DNA from 2 places in the Alloalcanivorax sp. C16-1 genome. Region 2 is predicted to be linked to the other one. Evidence: predicted binding sites of a transcription regulator. Region 2 holds the regulator's gene; the other holds the start of a gene.
What was found. Region 2 encodes sigma-54, which starts transcription at its own class of promoters, with help from an activator protein. Its sites were predicted from a motif close to TGGCACNNNNNTTGCTNT; they were not measured.
Positions count from the first base shown of each region.

Region 1 (7,770 bases), on a different contig from region 2:
CTGATCCCGCCCACGGATTCCATCGTCGAGCCGTTCGAGACTCATGTGATCGACGGCCTGGAGATCGAGTTCCAGCTCACCCCGGGCACCGAGGCGCCGGCGGAAATGAACCTGTATTTCCCGACCCTGCGCGCCCTGTGCGTGGCCGAGAACGCCTGCCAGTGCATGCACAACGTGCTGACCATTCGCGGTGCCCTGGTACGCGATCCGCGCATCTGGTCCTACTACCTGGGCGAAACCCTGGACCGCTATGGCGACCGCAGCGATGTGCTGTTCGCCCAGCACCACTGGCCCACCTGGGGCGGCGACAACATCCGCGAGTTCCTGGCCGACCAGCGCGATATGTACGCCTTCCTCAACGACGAAACCCTGCGCCTGCTCAACCACGGCCTGACCCCGCTGGACATCGCCGACCGTCTCAAGCGCCTGCCGGAGCCCCTGGCCAGCCGCTGGTACGCCCGCGACTACTACGGGTCGGTGAGCCATAACGTGCGCGCCGTCTACCAGCGCTTCATGGGCTTCTACGACGCCAACCCGGCCCACCTGAACCCGCTGCCGCCGGTGGACAGCGCCCGCCGCACGGTGGACTGGATGGGCGGCGCCGAGGCGGTGCTGGAAAAAGCGCGGGCGGAGTTCGAGCGCGGCGAGTACCGCTGGGTGGCCGAGGTGGTCAACAAGGTGGTGTTCGCCGAACCGGCCAACCGGGCGGCCCGTGAGCTGCAGGCCGACGCCCTGGAACAGCTCGGTTATCAGTGCGAAAACACCACCTGGCGCAACGCCTACCTCACCGGTGCCCAGGAGCTGCGCCTGGGCGTGCGTCGGGTGGGCGGCGGCCAGGCCCCGGATCTGGTGCGCTCGATGACGCCGGATCTGTTTTTCTCGTTCCTGGCGGTACGGCTGAACGGCGAGCGCGCGGCGGGCGAGGAACTGGCGCTGAACTGGACCTTCCCGGACCTGGACGCGCCGGAGCAGCAACGCTTCGCGTTGACCCTGCGCAACGGCGTGCTCACCCACCTGGCCGGCCGCCACCACCCGTGCCCCCGGGTGTCGGCGACCATGAACAAGACCGATCTGGACCGGGTGGCCATGGGCCGCCTGACCCTGGAAGCGGCCCTGGAGGAAGGCACCATTCAGGTGCAGGGCGACGCCGGCGCTCTGGAGCGCCTGTTCGGCCTGCTCGACGAGTTCGCCCCGGGCTTCGACATCGTCACGCCGCCCACTACGAGTATGGCCTGATAGCGCCGGAGTGATTCCCCGGTAATAATGCACAAAAATGATGTGAAATTGATCGCAAAACCGATGCCAGAGTCGGTGCGCTTTTGTTGTGCGTTATAAGGGGAAGGCGGTGAAACCATTCCATACTCGCGGGCCGGGGGCGGGCGCTCTGACGCTGATGGCCGGGCTGGCACTGGCCGGCCCGGCGCTGGCGGTTCCGGCGGACTACATGATCGACAACGGCGCGGTGGTCGAACTGCCCGGCGACCGACCGGATCCCTGGGACACCGGCGGCCATCTGTTCGTCGGCTTTGACGGCGCCGGCGAACTGACCGTGGCCGGCGGCGCCGAGGTCAACGCCGGCTTTACCATTCTCGGCAACTTCGAGGATTCGGCGGGCACTCTCACGGTGACCGGGCCGCAAACCCGGTTCACCAGTGACGACGGCATGGTATTCGGCACCTTCGGCTCCGCCGATGTGCTGTTCGCCGACGGCGCCACCATCTCGTCCAACGGCTCCACCCTGGGCCAGGAAGAAGGCGGCGAGGCGGTGATGCGGGTGGAAGGCGCGGACACCGATTGGGACGTGGCCGCCACCCTGACCGTGGGCCTGCGCGGCCAGGCGGACCTGACCATCCAGGATGCCGACGTTCACTCCGACAGTTATCTGGTGCTGGGCCGCTACGCCCCCGGGAAAGGCACCGTGCACCTGGACGGCGGCCGCCTGAGCAATGCCTTCTATGCCGCCGTGGGCCAGGCCGGCGAGGGCGTGATCACCATGAGCAATGGCGCCCGGGTGGACACCGCCCAGGGCCTGCTCGGCTGGGAAAGCACCGCCCGTGGCGAGCTTCATATGACCGGCGCCGACACCCTCTGGTCCGGCCAGGGCTATCTGTTCGTGGGCTACCAGGGCGAGGGCCTGGCCACCGTGGCCAACGGCGCCACCGTACGTATCGCCCCGGCGGGGCAGACGCCGTCGCTGGTGATTATCGGCGGCGATCCGGACGCCCGCGGGCGCCTCTACCTGGGTGGCGAGACCACCGCCACCGGCGCGGGGTTTCTGGACGTTCAGGAAGTGCGTTTCTCCGGCGGCGACGGCGGCCTGGTGTTCAACCACACCGACCAGGGCTATGAGTTCCTGCCGGTGTTCAACGGCAACGGGCTGATCGAACACCGGGCCGGCGACACCGTTCTCAATGGCCAGTCCGGCGGCTTCAGCGGCATCGCCCGGCTCACCGGCGGCACCCTGACGCTGGCCGCCGACCAGGCCCTGGGCAGCGGCACCCTGGAACTGGACGGTGGCACCCTGGCCACCCGGGGCACCGTGACCCTGGGCAACGCCCTGCGCCAGCTCGCCGACACCACGCTGCGGGCCGGGGCGGGCACCGCCACCTTTACCGGGGACCTGGACCTGGGCGATTACCTGCTCACCGTGGACGGTGACGGCGATACCGTCTTCCAGGGCGATATCAGCGCCGGCGCCGGTGCCCTGGAGAAAGTGGGCAGCGGCCGCCTGGCCCTGCTCGGCGATGCCAGCGCCTACGCCGGCCTGCATGAAGTACGCGATGGCGTGCTGGCGGTGGACGGCGCGCTCGGTGGCGAACTGACCGTGTTCAGCGGCGGGCGCCTGCAGGGCAATGGCCGGGTGGGCAGCACCGAAGTGCGCGCCGGCGGCACCCTGGCACCGGGCAATTCCATTGGCGCCCTGACCGTGGACGGGGATCTGACCCTGCTGGACGGTGCCGCGTTCGAGGTGGAGGTGGACCCGGCCGGCAGCGCCGCCGATCATCTGCACGTCACCGGCCAGGCGACCCTGGCCGGCTCCGTGGTGCACATCGGCGACGCCGGTGAATACCGGCCGATCAGCCGCTACCGCATTCTCACCGCCGACGACGGTCTGGTGGACCGCTTCGACCAGGTGGCCTCGGATTTTCTGTTCCTGGACGCGGCGCTGCTCTATGACGCCAATAACGTGGACCTGGAACTGCGCCGCAACGACCTGGACTTCGCCGCCGTCGCCACCACCGACAACCAGCGGGCGGTGGCCGGCGGCGTGCAGAGCCTGGGTGCCGGCAACGCCCTGCACGATACGGTGGCGCTGCAGACCGGCTCGCCGGCGGCGCTGGCCGCTGCCTACGACAGCCTCAGCGGTGAGGTGCACGCCAGTGCCGCCGGGGCGCTGCTGGAAGACAGCCGGCTGCTGCGGGACACGGCCCTGGAGCGCTTCGGCGACGACGACCGGCTGGCCGCCGGCACCACCCTGGCCCGGGGCCAGGGCATCACCGCCTGGCTGCGCGCCTACGGCAACGTGGGTCAGACCGACGGCGAACCCGGCACCGCGGATCGTGACCGTGACACCCAGGGCGCCCTGCTGGGCGTGGATCGGGTGTTCACCGGCGGCGGCCGTGCCGGCGTTCTGCTCGGCGCCGGGCGTACCGACCTGAACCTGGCGGACCGGCGCGGCAGCGCCGACATCGACAGCGTCCACGCCGGCCTGTTCGGCGAGTACCGCCACGGGCCCGGTGCCCTGCGCGGCGGTCTGTTCTACAGCCACCACCGCATCGATACCCGGCGCCGGGCGGTACTCGGGGGCCTTGATGAATCCCTGACCGGCGACCGGGACGCGGACACCTGGCAGACGTTCGTGGAGGCGGCGCACCGTTTCGGGGCCACCCGTGGCGTGGAGCCGTTCGTGCGGCTGGCGCAGGTGCGCACGGTGCTGCACGGTGGCGACGAGAAGGGCGGCGACGCCGCTCTGCACGGGGCCCGGGAAACCCTGGACACCACCTTCAGCACGCTGGGGACGCGGCTGTTCACCACCCTGGCCGGCGAGCCCACCACCCGTCTGTACGGCAGCCTGGGCTGGCGGCACGCCTTGGGCGACACCACCCCGGAAGCGTCAATGCGCTTTGCCGGTGGCGAGTCGTTCACGGTGGAAGGGGCGCCGCTGGCCCGCGATACCCTGGTGATGGAGGTCGGCTTCAGCTGGCTGCTGGCACCGCGCGCCACCCTGACCCTGGGTTACCTGGGCGAGACCGGCGATGGCCGGGCTGACCACGGTGGTCAGGCCCGCTTCGGTTGGTCGTTCTGATTGCTTTCCTGATGCCTTCTTGGATCAAGACGGGTCGGCGGCGCTTTCCAGCGCCGCCACCTGCTTCTCCAGCGCTTCCAGACGGGCGCGGGTGCGCTCCAGCACCTGCCGCTGCACCTCGAATTCCTCCCGGCTGACCAGATCCAGGCGGGTCACGGTCTCCCCCAGCACCGCGCGCACGCTGTGCTCCACGTCCTGACGCAGACGGCCCAGGTCGGCGGGCAGATGGCGGCTGATGTCGGCCATCAGGCGGTCGATAAAGGCTTGGCTTTGCATGGCCGGAAGCTCCACTATTTGCGGGTCGGGCGAAAAGGAGTCCGATGGTAGCATGGCGGCCGGGATGCGGAGCACCGCATCGGCATGCACCGTTTTGGGGTGTGCTCCAAAGCGGTGCACCATAAAGCCGCTACCGACCCGGCAGGATGCCAGGATCCAGGTTCCAACCCTCTGAAAATGCGTGACTTTTTAAAACTGGCATGGGTCGTGCAGAAAACGGGCTAGAGCGTTCGATCATGTGGACGGATCGGGAACCAAAGCGGGGCCTGAAACCCGGCGGACGCGTCAACGGACGCAGCATAAGCGTTTGAAGGAGATAGAAATGAAACTGGTTACAGCCATCATCAAGCCGTTCAAATTGGACGACGTGCGTGAAGCACTGTCCGAGATCGGCGTCCAGGGCATCACCGTCACCGAGGTGAAGGGCTTCGGGCGTCAGAAAGGGCACACCGAGCTCTACCGCGGTGCGGAATACGTGGTCGATTTCCTGCCCAAGGTAAAGATTGAAGTGGCCATCGCGGAAGCCAGCCTGGATCAGGTGATCGAAGCCATCACCAAGGCGGCCAACACCGGGAAGATTGGCGACGGCAAAATTTTCGTCACCACCCTGGAACAGGCCATTCGTATCCGCACCGGCGAGACCGGCGAGGACGCGATCTAAGTCAAGCAACGTGTAAAACGACCCATGCCAAGGTCCTGATCACGCTTCCAAATTCTCGGAGGGTTGCAACGTGGAAAATCAAATTTTCGAGCTTCAGTACGCCATCGACACCTTTTACTTCCTGGTGTGTGGCGCGCTGGTAATGTGGATGGCCGCCGGCTTCGCCATGCTTGAGGCAGGTCTGGTGCGTGCCAAGAACACCACGGAAATTCTTACCAAGAACGTGGCGCTGTATGCCATCGCCTGCATCATGTATCTGGTGTGCGGCTACGCCATCATGTACGACGGCGGCATCTTCCTGAACGGCATCGAGTCCTTCGATCTGGCCGGTGTGCTGGCGGACTCCGCCTCCAACGGCTTTGACGGCGACTCCGTGTACTCCGCCGCGTCCGACTTCTTCTTCCAGGTGGTGTTCGTGGCCACCGCCATGTCCATCGTCTCCGGTGCCGTGGCCGAGCGCATGAAGCTGTGGGCGTTCCTGGCCTTCGCCGTGGTGATGACCGGTTTCATCTACCCGATGGAAGGCTCCTGGACCTGGAACGGTGCCGACGTGTTCGGCATGTACAACCTGGGCGACCTGGGCTTCTCCGACTTCGCCGGCTCCGGCATCGTGCACATGGCCGGTGCGTCCGCCGCCCTGGCCGGTGTGCTGCTGCTCGGCCCGCGTAAAGGCAAATACGGCCCCAACGGTCAGATCCACGCGATCCCCGGCGCCAACCTGCCGCTGGCCACCCTGGGTACCTTCATCCTGTGGATGGGCTGGTTCGGCTTCAACGGCGGTTCCGTGCTGAAACTGGGCGACGCCGCCAACGCGCACTCCGTGGCCATGGTGTTCCTGAACACCAACGCCGCCGCCGCCGGTGGTGCCGTGGCCGCGCTGATCGTCGGTCGCTTCCTGTTCGGCAAGGCCGACCTGACCATGCTGCTCAACGGCGCCCTGGCCGGTCTGGTGACCATCACCGCCGAGCCGTCCACGCCCACCGCCCTGACCGCCACGCTGTTCGGTGCCATGGGTGGCGTGCTGGTGGTGTTCAGCATCATCGCCCTGGACAAACTGAAGATCGACGATCCGGTCGGCGCCATCTCCGTGCACGGTGTGGTCGGTCTGCTGGGTCTGCTGCTGGTGCCCTTCACCAACGACGGTTCCACCTTCCTCGGTCAGATCGTCGGCGCCATCACCATCTTCGTGTGGGTGTTCGTGGCCAGCCTGATCGTCTGGGGTGTGCTCAAGGCGGTGGTCGGTATCCGTGTCAGCGAAGAGGAAGAGTACGAAGGCATGGACCTGATCGACTGCGGGATGGAAGCCTACCCGGAATTCGTGAAAAGCTGATTCTGTTTCCTTCCTTGGAACGTTGCTGGGCGCCTTCGGGCGCCCTTTTTTTGACTTGTTTTTGTGACCACCATCCCTGGCGGTCACCCTTCGGGCCGTCGCTAGCGCGACGCCAAAAATCGTTCCTGACGATTTTTTTGCGCTCTTTTACCGCCTGGTTACGTTCCGTGCATGGAGCGGCGGGGCGCGGCTGGCTAGAGTGCCTGGATGTCCGATTCACTTTCGCCTTCCCGCGCCGCGCCGGCGCTGATATGCCACGACTGCGCCCTGCGTCTGGCGCCTCCGGCGGCCCCCCGGGGCCACTGGTACTGCCCCCGGTGCGGCGCCCGGCTGGGCTCGCGTCATCGCCTGCGCACCCAGACGGTGCTGGCCCTGGCCGCCACCGCCCTGGTGCTGTGGCTGCCGGCCGTGAGTCTGCCGCTGGTGTACGTGGACCAGTTCGGCGTGGGCGGTTCGGTGTCGATCCTGTCCAGCGTGGCGGCGCTGTTCCAGGACCGCCACGGGCTGGTGGCGGCGGTGGTGTTCGTCACCCTGGTGCTGATGCCGCCGGCGCAGATGCTGGCGCTGCTGGTGGCCATGGCGCGCCTGCGCGCCGGCGGGCGGCCGGGCCGCTGGTTGTGGTGGTACCGCCAGGGCCGTGAGTGGGCGATGCCGGAGATCTTTTTGCTCGGCGCGCTGATCGCCACCACCGAACTGGGCGGCAACGCCAGCCTGCGGCTCGGCACCGGCCTGTTCTGTCTGATCGGTCTGGTGGTCACCCGCTGGATCGCCGAGGGGCTGGCGGACCCGGCGGCCCTGGACCGGCTGCTGGAACAACGGCGGCGCGAGGCCGGCGATGACCACCGTGGCTGAGCCGCCGAAGGCGGGCCGGCGGCGACCGCTGGCCTGGGCGCTGCTGGTGGCCGCCGCGGTGTGGCTGATACCGGCCAACCTGCTGCCGATCATGACCTTTGAAACCCTGGGCCGGGAGCAGGCCGGCACCATCGCCGATGGCGTGTTGCGGCTGCTGCAATCGGGCATGCCGGGCCTGGCTCTGGTGGTGTTCACCGCCAGCCTGCTGATTCCGATTCTCAAGATTCTGGTGCTGGCGGTGATCTACTGGCGCACTCCGGCGCACCCGCGCCCGCGCGGCGCCATCCGCGCCTACCGGCTGGTCTACTGGATCGGCCGCTGGTCGATGCTGGACGTGTTCGTGGT
Region 1 is NZ_JBKFTK010000001.1:1,265,155-1,272,924, forward strand. Features, by position in the region: gene ACLD0W_RS06030 (alkyl/aryl-sulfatase) at 1-1,236, shown strand, start outside; gene ACLD0W_RS06035 (autotransporter domain-containing protein) at 1,346-4,306, shown strand; gene ACLD0W_RS06040 (accessory factor UbiK family protein) at 4,331-4,582, opposite strand; gene glnK (P-II family nitrogen regulator) at 4,905-5,243, shown strand; gene ACLD0W_RS06050 (ammonium transporter) at 5,314-6,573, shown strand; gene ACLD0W_RS06055 (paraquat-inducible protein A) at 6,781-7,425, shown strand; gene ACLD0W_RS06060 (paraquat-inducible protein A) at 7,409-7,770, shown strand, end outside.
Region 1: the regulator sigma-54 is predicted to act here: its motif matches at 4,779-4,796, upstream of glnK (P-II family nitrogen regulator).

Region 2 (7,770 bases):
CGCATGCGCGAGGGCGAGGACCTGCAGGCGCGGGCCAGGAACCTGGTCTACGACCTGCGCGCCCGGCGGCTGGTGCTTACCGGCGACGCCCATGTGGACCACCAGGGCAACACCTTCGAGGGCGCCCGGGTGCAGTACAACCTGGATTCACGGCGGGTGGACGCCAGCGGTGAAGGCGACAAGCGCGTGCGGCTGGTGATCCCGGCCAAGAACACCGAGCCGGCCGGCGAAAACGGCGCTCAAGACGGCAACACGGAGACCCCCTGAATGGCACATCTGAGCGCCCATAACCTGGCCAAAAGCTACAAAAGCACCCGCGTCATCGAGGACGTGTCCCTGGAAGTGGAAGCCGGCCAGATCGTCGGCCTGCTGGGCCCCAACGGCGCCGGCAAGACCACCTGCTTCTATATGATCGTGGGTCTGGTGGCCGCCGATGCCGGCCGCATCGAAATCAACGGCGACGACATCACCCACCTGCCGATGCACGGCCGCGCCCGCCGGGGCATCGGCTATCTGCCCCAGGAAGCCAGTATTTTCCGCCGGCTCACCGTGGAGCAGAACATCATGGCGATCCTGGAAACGCGCAAGGAAATGACCAAGGCGCAGCGCGAGGAGCAACTGGAAAGCCTGCTCAGCGAGTTCCACATCGACCACATTCGCGACTCCATGGGCATGAGCCTGTCCGGCGGCGAACGCCGGCGGGCGGAAATCGCCCGCGGGCTGGCCACCAACCCGGATTTCATCCTGCTGGACGAGCCCTTCGCCGGCGTCGATCCGATCTCGGTGAACGACATCAAGGGCATCATCCGCCACCTGAAGGAACGGGGCATCGGCGTGCTGATCACCGACCATAACGTGCGCGAAACCCTGGACATCTGCGACACGGCCTATATTGTCAGTACCGGTCACATCATCGCCGACGGCGACGCCACCACCATTCTCGGCAACCAGCAGGTTCGCGACGTCTACCTGGGGGCGGACTTCCGGCTATAACCGGAACCGGCCACCCGCGCCGGCCCCGCCCTACACCCTCGCCCCGGGAAAAGCAACACTTGGCATGATTATTGCTTAAAGCAAATTAATGCTGCTATGCTGCCCGACTTCGGGAACGAGCGACCCAGTAGCATGAAACCCACTCTACAACTGCAAATCGGCCAGCAGCTGACCATGACGCCCCAGCTGCAGCAGGCAATCCGCCTGCTGCAGCTGTCGACGCTGGACCTGCGCATGGAGATCCAGCAGGCGGTGGAGAACAACCCCCTGCTGGAGCTGGAAGACGGCGCCGAGGACTTTTCCGCGGACGACCCGGACGGCGACGGCGAGATGGAGCTGGAGCGCGACGACGCCCTGGACGACCTGGTCGAGGGCAGCGTGGAAACCGACAGCGAGTGGGACGACCTCTATGTGGGCCAGAGCAGCGCCGGCGCCGGTGAAGGCGACGACGCGGACGCCTGGCAACAGCGCCACGCCAACCCGGACACCCTGCTCGACCACCTGGAGTGGCAGCTCAACCTGACCCCGATGAGCGACCGCGACCGGGTGATCGCCCAGATCATCCTGGAAGCCCTGGACGAGCGCGGCTATGTCACGGTTTCCCTCGAGGATCTGGTGGGCACCGCCGAGACCCAGATCGCCGACCCGGACGACCCGTTGGAAGACGACGAGGTGGTGGCGGTGCTGCACCGCCTGCAGCAGTTCGACCCGGTGGGCGTGGCCAGCCGCGACCTGGCCGAATGCCTGGGCGTGCAATTGGCCCAGCTGGCCGCCGACACCCCTCATCTGGACACCGCCCGCGCCCTGCTGGTCCACCAGGAGCTGTTGGAAAAACACGACTACGCCGGCCTGCGTCGCGCCCTGGCGGTGAGTGAGGCGGACCTGGTGGCGGCACTGGGTCTGCTGCGCACCCTGGACCCGGCACCGGGCCAGCAGATCGGCGGCGACACCGCCGACTACGCGGTGCCCGACGTGGTGGTGCGCGCCCACCGGGGCGGCTGGCGGGTGGAGCTCAACGAAGAGGTGCTGCCCAAGGTCAATCTGCAGGCCCAGTACGCGCAGATGGCGCGGCAGGTGGGCGGCGACGACGGTCAGTACCTGCGCAACTGCATGCAGGAAGCCAAGTGGTTCCTGAAAAGCCTGCAAAGTCGCAACGACACCCTGCTCAAGGTCGCCAGCCGCATCGTCGAGGTGCAGCAGGACTTCTTCAACTACGGCGAGGAAGCCATGAAACCGCTGGTGCTGGCCGACATCGCCGAGGCGGTGGAGATGCACGAATCCACCATCAGCCGGGTCACCAACCAGAAATTCATGCTCACGCCCCGGGGCGTGTTCGAGCTCAAGTACTTCTTCTCCAGCCATGTGGACACGGACGGCGGCGGTGAGTGTTCCTCCACCGCCATTCGTGCCATCATTAAGAAGCTGGTCGCCGCCGAGAACCCTCGCAAGCCGCTCAGCGACAACAAGCTGGCAAGCCTGCTCAACGACCAGGGCATCAAGGTGGCGCGCCGCACCGTCGCCAAGTACCGCGAGGCGATGCGAATCCCGTCCTCCAGCGCGCGCAAGCGGCTGGTCTAGGCCGGACCGGAACGGATATCTCTTCGACAAGAGAGAAGGAGCCAGCTATGCAGATCAACCTCAGTGGCCACCATCTGGACATCACCGACGCCCTGCGTGACTACGTGGACGAGAAGTTCGCCAAACTGGAGCGCCACTCCGACCAGATCACCAGCGTTCAGGTGATCCTTTCCCCGGAGCCCAAGAGCCATAAGGCGGAATCCACCATTCATATATCCGGAGCGGACCTGTTCGCCACCGCCCAGGCGGACGACATGTACGCGGCCATTGATGCGCTGACCAGCAAGCTGGACCGGCAAATTCTCAAACACAAGGAAAAGACCGTGGGCCGCAAGCACGGCCACTAGGTCGCCCAGAACCCGATTATGCGAGTACGCGAACTGCTCACCGAAGACCGCACCTATGACGACGTGGCGGTCACCAGTAAAAAACGGTTGCTCGACCAAATCGCCCAGCTGGCCGCGGCCAGCTGTGGCGGCCTCAACGAGCAGGAAGTCTTCGACGCCCTGGTGGCCCGCGAAAAGCTGGGCTCCACCGGCATCGGCGAGGGCATCGCCATCCCCCACTGCCGGCTGGGTCACTGCGACGCCGCCATCGGCCTGCTGCTGAAGCTGTCCGAACCGGTGGACTTCGACGCGGTGGACGGGCGTCCGGTGGACCTGGTGTTCGTGCTGCTGGTGCCGGAACAGAACCCGGAACAGCACCTCAAGACCCTCAGCCACCTGGCCAATCTGTTCAACGACGACGACTACCGCAGCGACCTGCGCCACGCCCACGGCAATCAGCGTCTGTATCAGACCGCGGTGGAATCGGAGGCCGAAATTCGCCTGGCATCCTGAGCCGGTCGGCCGGACCATCGCTATGAAACTGACCATCCTCAGCGGACGATCGGGCTCGGGCAAGACCACCGCCCTCCAGGCCCTGGAAGACCACGGCTATTATTGCGTGGACAACCTGCCCCTGGGCCTGCTCCCCACCCTCGCGGCGCAATTGCAGAACGAGGACCACGCGCCGCAGCGCGTGGCGGTGGGCGTGGACGCCCGCAACCTGCCCCGCCAGTTGCTGGCGTTCAATCGCATCATTGAGGAACTGCGCCAGCAGCCGCTGGACACCGAGATCATCTTTCTCGAGGCGGAGCCGGCCACGCTGTTGAAGCGGTTCAGCGCCACCCGTCGCCGGCACCCCCTGAGCGGCGACGAACGCACCCTGGCCGACGCCATCGAGCTGGAAGCCAAACTGCTGGCCGATATCCGCCAGCTCGCCGATCTGGTGATCGACACCAGCAACCTGGACGTGCACACCCTGCGCAATATGATCCGCCAGCGGGTGGCGCGCCGGGACGTGCGGCTGTCCCTGCTGATCCAGTCGTTCGGCTACAAGAACGGCCTGCCCCACGACGCCGACCTGGTGTTCGACGTGCGCGCCCTGCCCAACCCACACTGGCAGGGGGACCTGCGCCCGCTCACCGGCCGCGACGACAAGGTGGCCGAGTTTCTGCGCGGCCACCCGGAAAGCGGCGCCATGCTCGACGACATCTTTCACTTCCTGGACCGCTGGCTGCCCGCCTACGGCGCCAACGATCGCAGCTACGTGACCGTGGCGGTGGGCTGCACCGGTGGCCGCCACCGCTCGGTCTACATCACCGAACAGCTGGCCCAACGGCTGCGCGAAAAGGGCGTGCCCCTGCACGTGCGCCACCGGGAGCTGGATGGATGATTGAGCGGAACCTGACGATCACCAACAAGCTCGGCCTGCACGCCCGCGCCGCCGCCAAGGTGGTGAGCGTATCCTGCCGCTACAGCTGCACCATCCAGGTGCTGCACGGCGAGCGCCAGATCGACGCCAAAAGCATCATGGGCCTGCTGATGCTGGGCGCCGCCAAGGGCACCACCCTGACGGTGCGGGTGGACGGCGAGGACGAAGTGCCCGCCATGGACGAACTGGCCGACCTGTTCGAACGCAAGTTCGACGAAGGCGAGTAGCGGCCGCTTTTTCACCCTTTGATCCTTCCCTGGCCGGCGCTGGGTTAAACTGGCGCACAGCGAGGAGGGGTCATGTCCGAACAAAGTCAGCACAAGCGCAATCTCAACGCCGTTAACCGGGCCCTGGCCGGGGGCACCTTTTCCCAGGTGCGCCAGTTGCTCAACAGCCTGCCCGGCGCCGAGACCGCCCACCTGCTGGAATCCTCCCCGCCCCGGGAACGGGAAATTCTCTGGCGCCTGCTCAGCCAGGAGCAGGAAACCGAGGTGCTGCAGTACCTGGGCGAGGAGGTGCGCGTGGAACTGCTGCGCGACCTGCCGCCGGAAGAACTGGTCCCGCTGATCGAGGATCTGGACACCGACGACCTGGCCGACCTGCTGCAGGAATTGCCCGAGCAGGTCACCAGCCAGGTGCTGGCCGCCCTGGACGCGCAGAACCGGGAACGCCTGGAACAGGTGATGAGCTACCCGGAGGACACCGCCGGCGGCCTGATGAACACCGACGTGATCACGGTGCGCCCGGAGATCACCTTCGGCGTGGTACAGCGCTATCTGCGCCGTCGCGGTGAAATCCCCGAAACCACCGACAACCTACTGGTGGTCAATCGCCGCAACCAGTTTATCGGCGTGCTGCCGCTGACCCGGGTGCTGATCTCCGACCCGGGCACCACGGTGCGCGAAGCCATGCGCACCGACGTGGAGGCGATCCCCGCCGACCGCCCCGCCCACGACGTGGCCAAGCTGTTCGAACGGCTCGACCTGATCACCGCCGCGGTGGTGGACGAGAACGGCGTGCTGGTGGGCCGGATCACCATCGATGACGTGGTGGACGTGATCCGCGAGGAAGCGGACCACTCGCTGATGGGCATGGCCGGCCTGGACGAGGACGAGGACACCTTCGGCTCGGTGTGGCACACGGTGCGGCGCCGTTCCCTGTGGCTGGGCATCAACCTGCTCACCGCCCTGGCCGCCTCGGCGGTGATCAGTCTGTTCGAAAACACCCTGGAAAAAGTGGTGGCCCTGGCGGTGCTGATGCCGATCGTGGCCAGCATGGGCGGCATCGCCGGCAGCCAGACCCTGACGCTGGTGATCCGCGCCATGGCCCTGGGCCAGGTGCAGGAAGGCAATACCCGTTATCTGTTCACCAAGGAACTGGCGGTGGGCGCGCTCAACGGCCTGCTCTGGGCCCTGGTGATCGGCGCCACCGCCGCGCTCTGGTTCGACGACGCCAGCCTGGGCATGATCATCGCCTCGGCCATGGTGCTGAACCTGGTGGTGGCCGCCGGCGCCGGGGCCCTGATTCCCATCGCCATGAAACGCATGGGCATCGACCCGGCGCTGGCCGGGTCGGTGGTGCTCACCACCATTACGGATGTGGTCGGGTTCTTCGCGTTTCTGGGGCTGGCGACGATTCTCTACGCCAGTTTGCTCTAGCGGCCTGGCGGCCGCCTCCTCACAAATCCGGCGTGGCGTCCGGTTCGTCGTCGCCGACGCCGAAGATATCCCGGAACGAGGCGTAGACGGACACCGTGGTCAGGGCCAGCAAGAACAGGGCGAACACCAGGGACAGGAGGCCGCTGACCAGGCCCACCACCAGCATGGCCAGGCTGTCCGCGCCGAACAGCAGATTCGCGCCGGCCAGCAGCACACCGAGCAACACCGCCAGCAGCAGCAAGAACAGCATCGGCACCAGGCCGTACCAGAGCATCGGCAGCCAGTTGCGAAGCACCGCCACCAGACTCTCCTTCAGCGCCGGCAGGGGCCGGCGGTCGCCGAAGAACACCAGCGGCACCTGAAACCAGATCACCGCCATATAGGGGATCGACACCGCCACCATGATCAGCATCAGCAGCGCGGTCTTGATGATACCCATCTGCCCGAACGCCGAGGCGGAGGCCGGATCCAGGGGCTCGCCCTGGAAGCCGGCGGTAAACAGGGCGGCGATTTCCCGGCCGAACAGCAGCAGCGCCGCCGCCACCATCACCAGGGTGAACAGAATCTGCAGCCCCACCTGGGTCAGGCCGGTCAGGAACAGGGGCCCGGTGCGCTGGGAAAAGCCGGCGAACAGCTGCCCGAAATCGAACTCCTCATCGTGCCAGCGCCGCCAGGCCAGTTGCATCAGACCGGCCGCCAGCACCGGCCCGATCAGCGTCGGCGCGAAGTTGCCGAGCACCGGCACGAACAGTCCGAGCAGGCTGATGCCCATGATCACCGCCATGAACACCAGCAGGGCCAGGCACCAGAGCACCCGGTTGGCGGCGGTGAGCCGCCAGGCCCGCCGCCACCACAGCCAGCCATGGCCGATCGGCCGGCGCCTGGCGGCGCCGACCCGCTCGGGGCCGGGGCCGGCGGGCCCGCCCAGGTCCGCTTCCGGGCCCTGGTAGGGATTGATCATGACGCGGTCAGGACCTGTTTAAAGGACAGATAGAAGGCGCCGGCCAGGATCGGCATCACGAACAGCCAGCCGAGCAGCGCCGGCAGCGCCGCCAGCGCCACGATCACGGTGGCCACCAGACCGTAGACGACCATCGGGATCAGGTTCTTGAGGCACGCCTGGAAACTGAGTTTCAGGGCCCGGCCCGGGCCGGTATCGGTGAGCATCACCAGCGGCACGGTGAAGTAGAACAGAAACGCCACCAAGGTGACCACGACCACGGCCACCAACATCAACACCAGGAACAGCCCGCCACTCAGACCACCACTGGTTGCTCCCGGATCCATGCCCGACAGCGCGCCGGCGCCCAGCGTCATGACCATCAGGCCACCGACCAGCAAACCGATGGCCAGGAACACACCCAGCTGGGCCAGCGACAGCAGCAGCAGCGGACCGGTACGCTGGGAAAAGCCGGCGAACAGATCGGTGAAATCGGACTGGCCGGTGGTGTCGATGCGGTGAAACATCTTCACCAGGCCACCGTACAGCAGCGTCATCAGAAACGGCTGCGCCAGCGGGCCGATCAACGGAATGAACTGCAACACGGTGGTGATCACGAAGATCAGCACCAGGGCCCCGATTACCACGCCCCAGTGACCGGACAGCAGCTTCATGCCGTCGCCGATCCAGCCCAGCGCCTCGCCCACGGTCACCTTGCGGGGCTCGCTCAGTTGCATATCTCCCGGGGCCGTCGCGTTGCCAACGACATCGGCTTCCGGTTGTTGATACGGATTCACATCACTCATGGATAGCTTCCCTTGCTTTCAGCAAATAAAAAAATAACGA
Region 2 is NZ_JBKFTK010000002.1:125,475-133,244, reverse strand. Features, by position in the region: gene lptA (lipopolysaccharide transport periplasmic protein LptA) at 1-267, shown strand, start outside; gene lptB (LPS export ABC transporter ATP-binding protein) at 268-993, shown strand; gene ACLD0W_RS07765 (RNA polymerase factor sigma-54) at 1,126-2,571, shown strand; gene hpf (ribosome hibernation-promoting factor, HPF/YfiA family) at 2,619-2,918, shown strand; gene ptsN (PTS IIA-like nitrogen regulatory protein PtsN) at 2,937-3,410, shown strand; gene rapZ (RNase adapter RapZ) at 3,433-4,287, shown strand; gene ACLD0W_RS07745 (HPr family phosphocarrier protein) at 4,284-4,553, shown strand; gene mgtE (magnesium transporter) at 4,626-5,984, shown strand; gene ACLD0W_RS07735 (BPSS1780 family membrane protein) at 6,004-6,945, opposite strand; gene ACLD0W_RS07730 (BPSS1780 family membrane protein) at 6,942-7,661, opposite strand.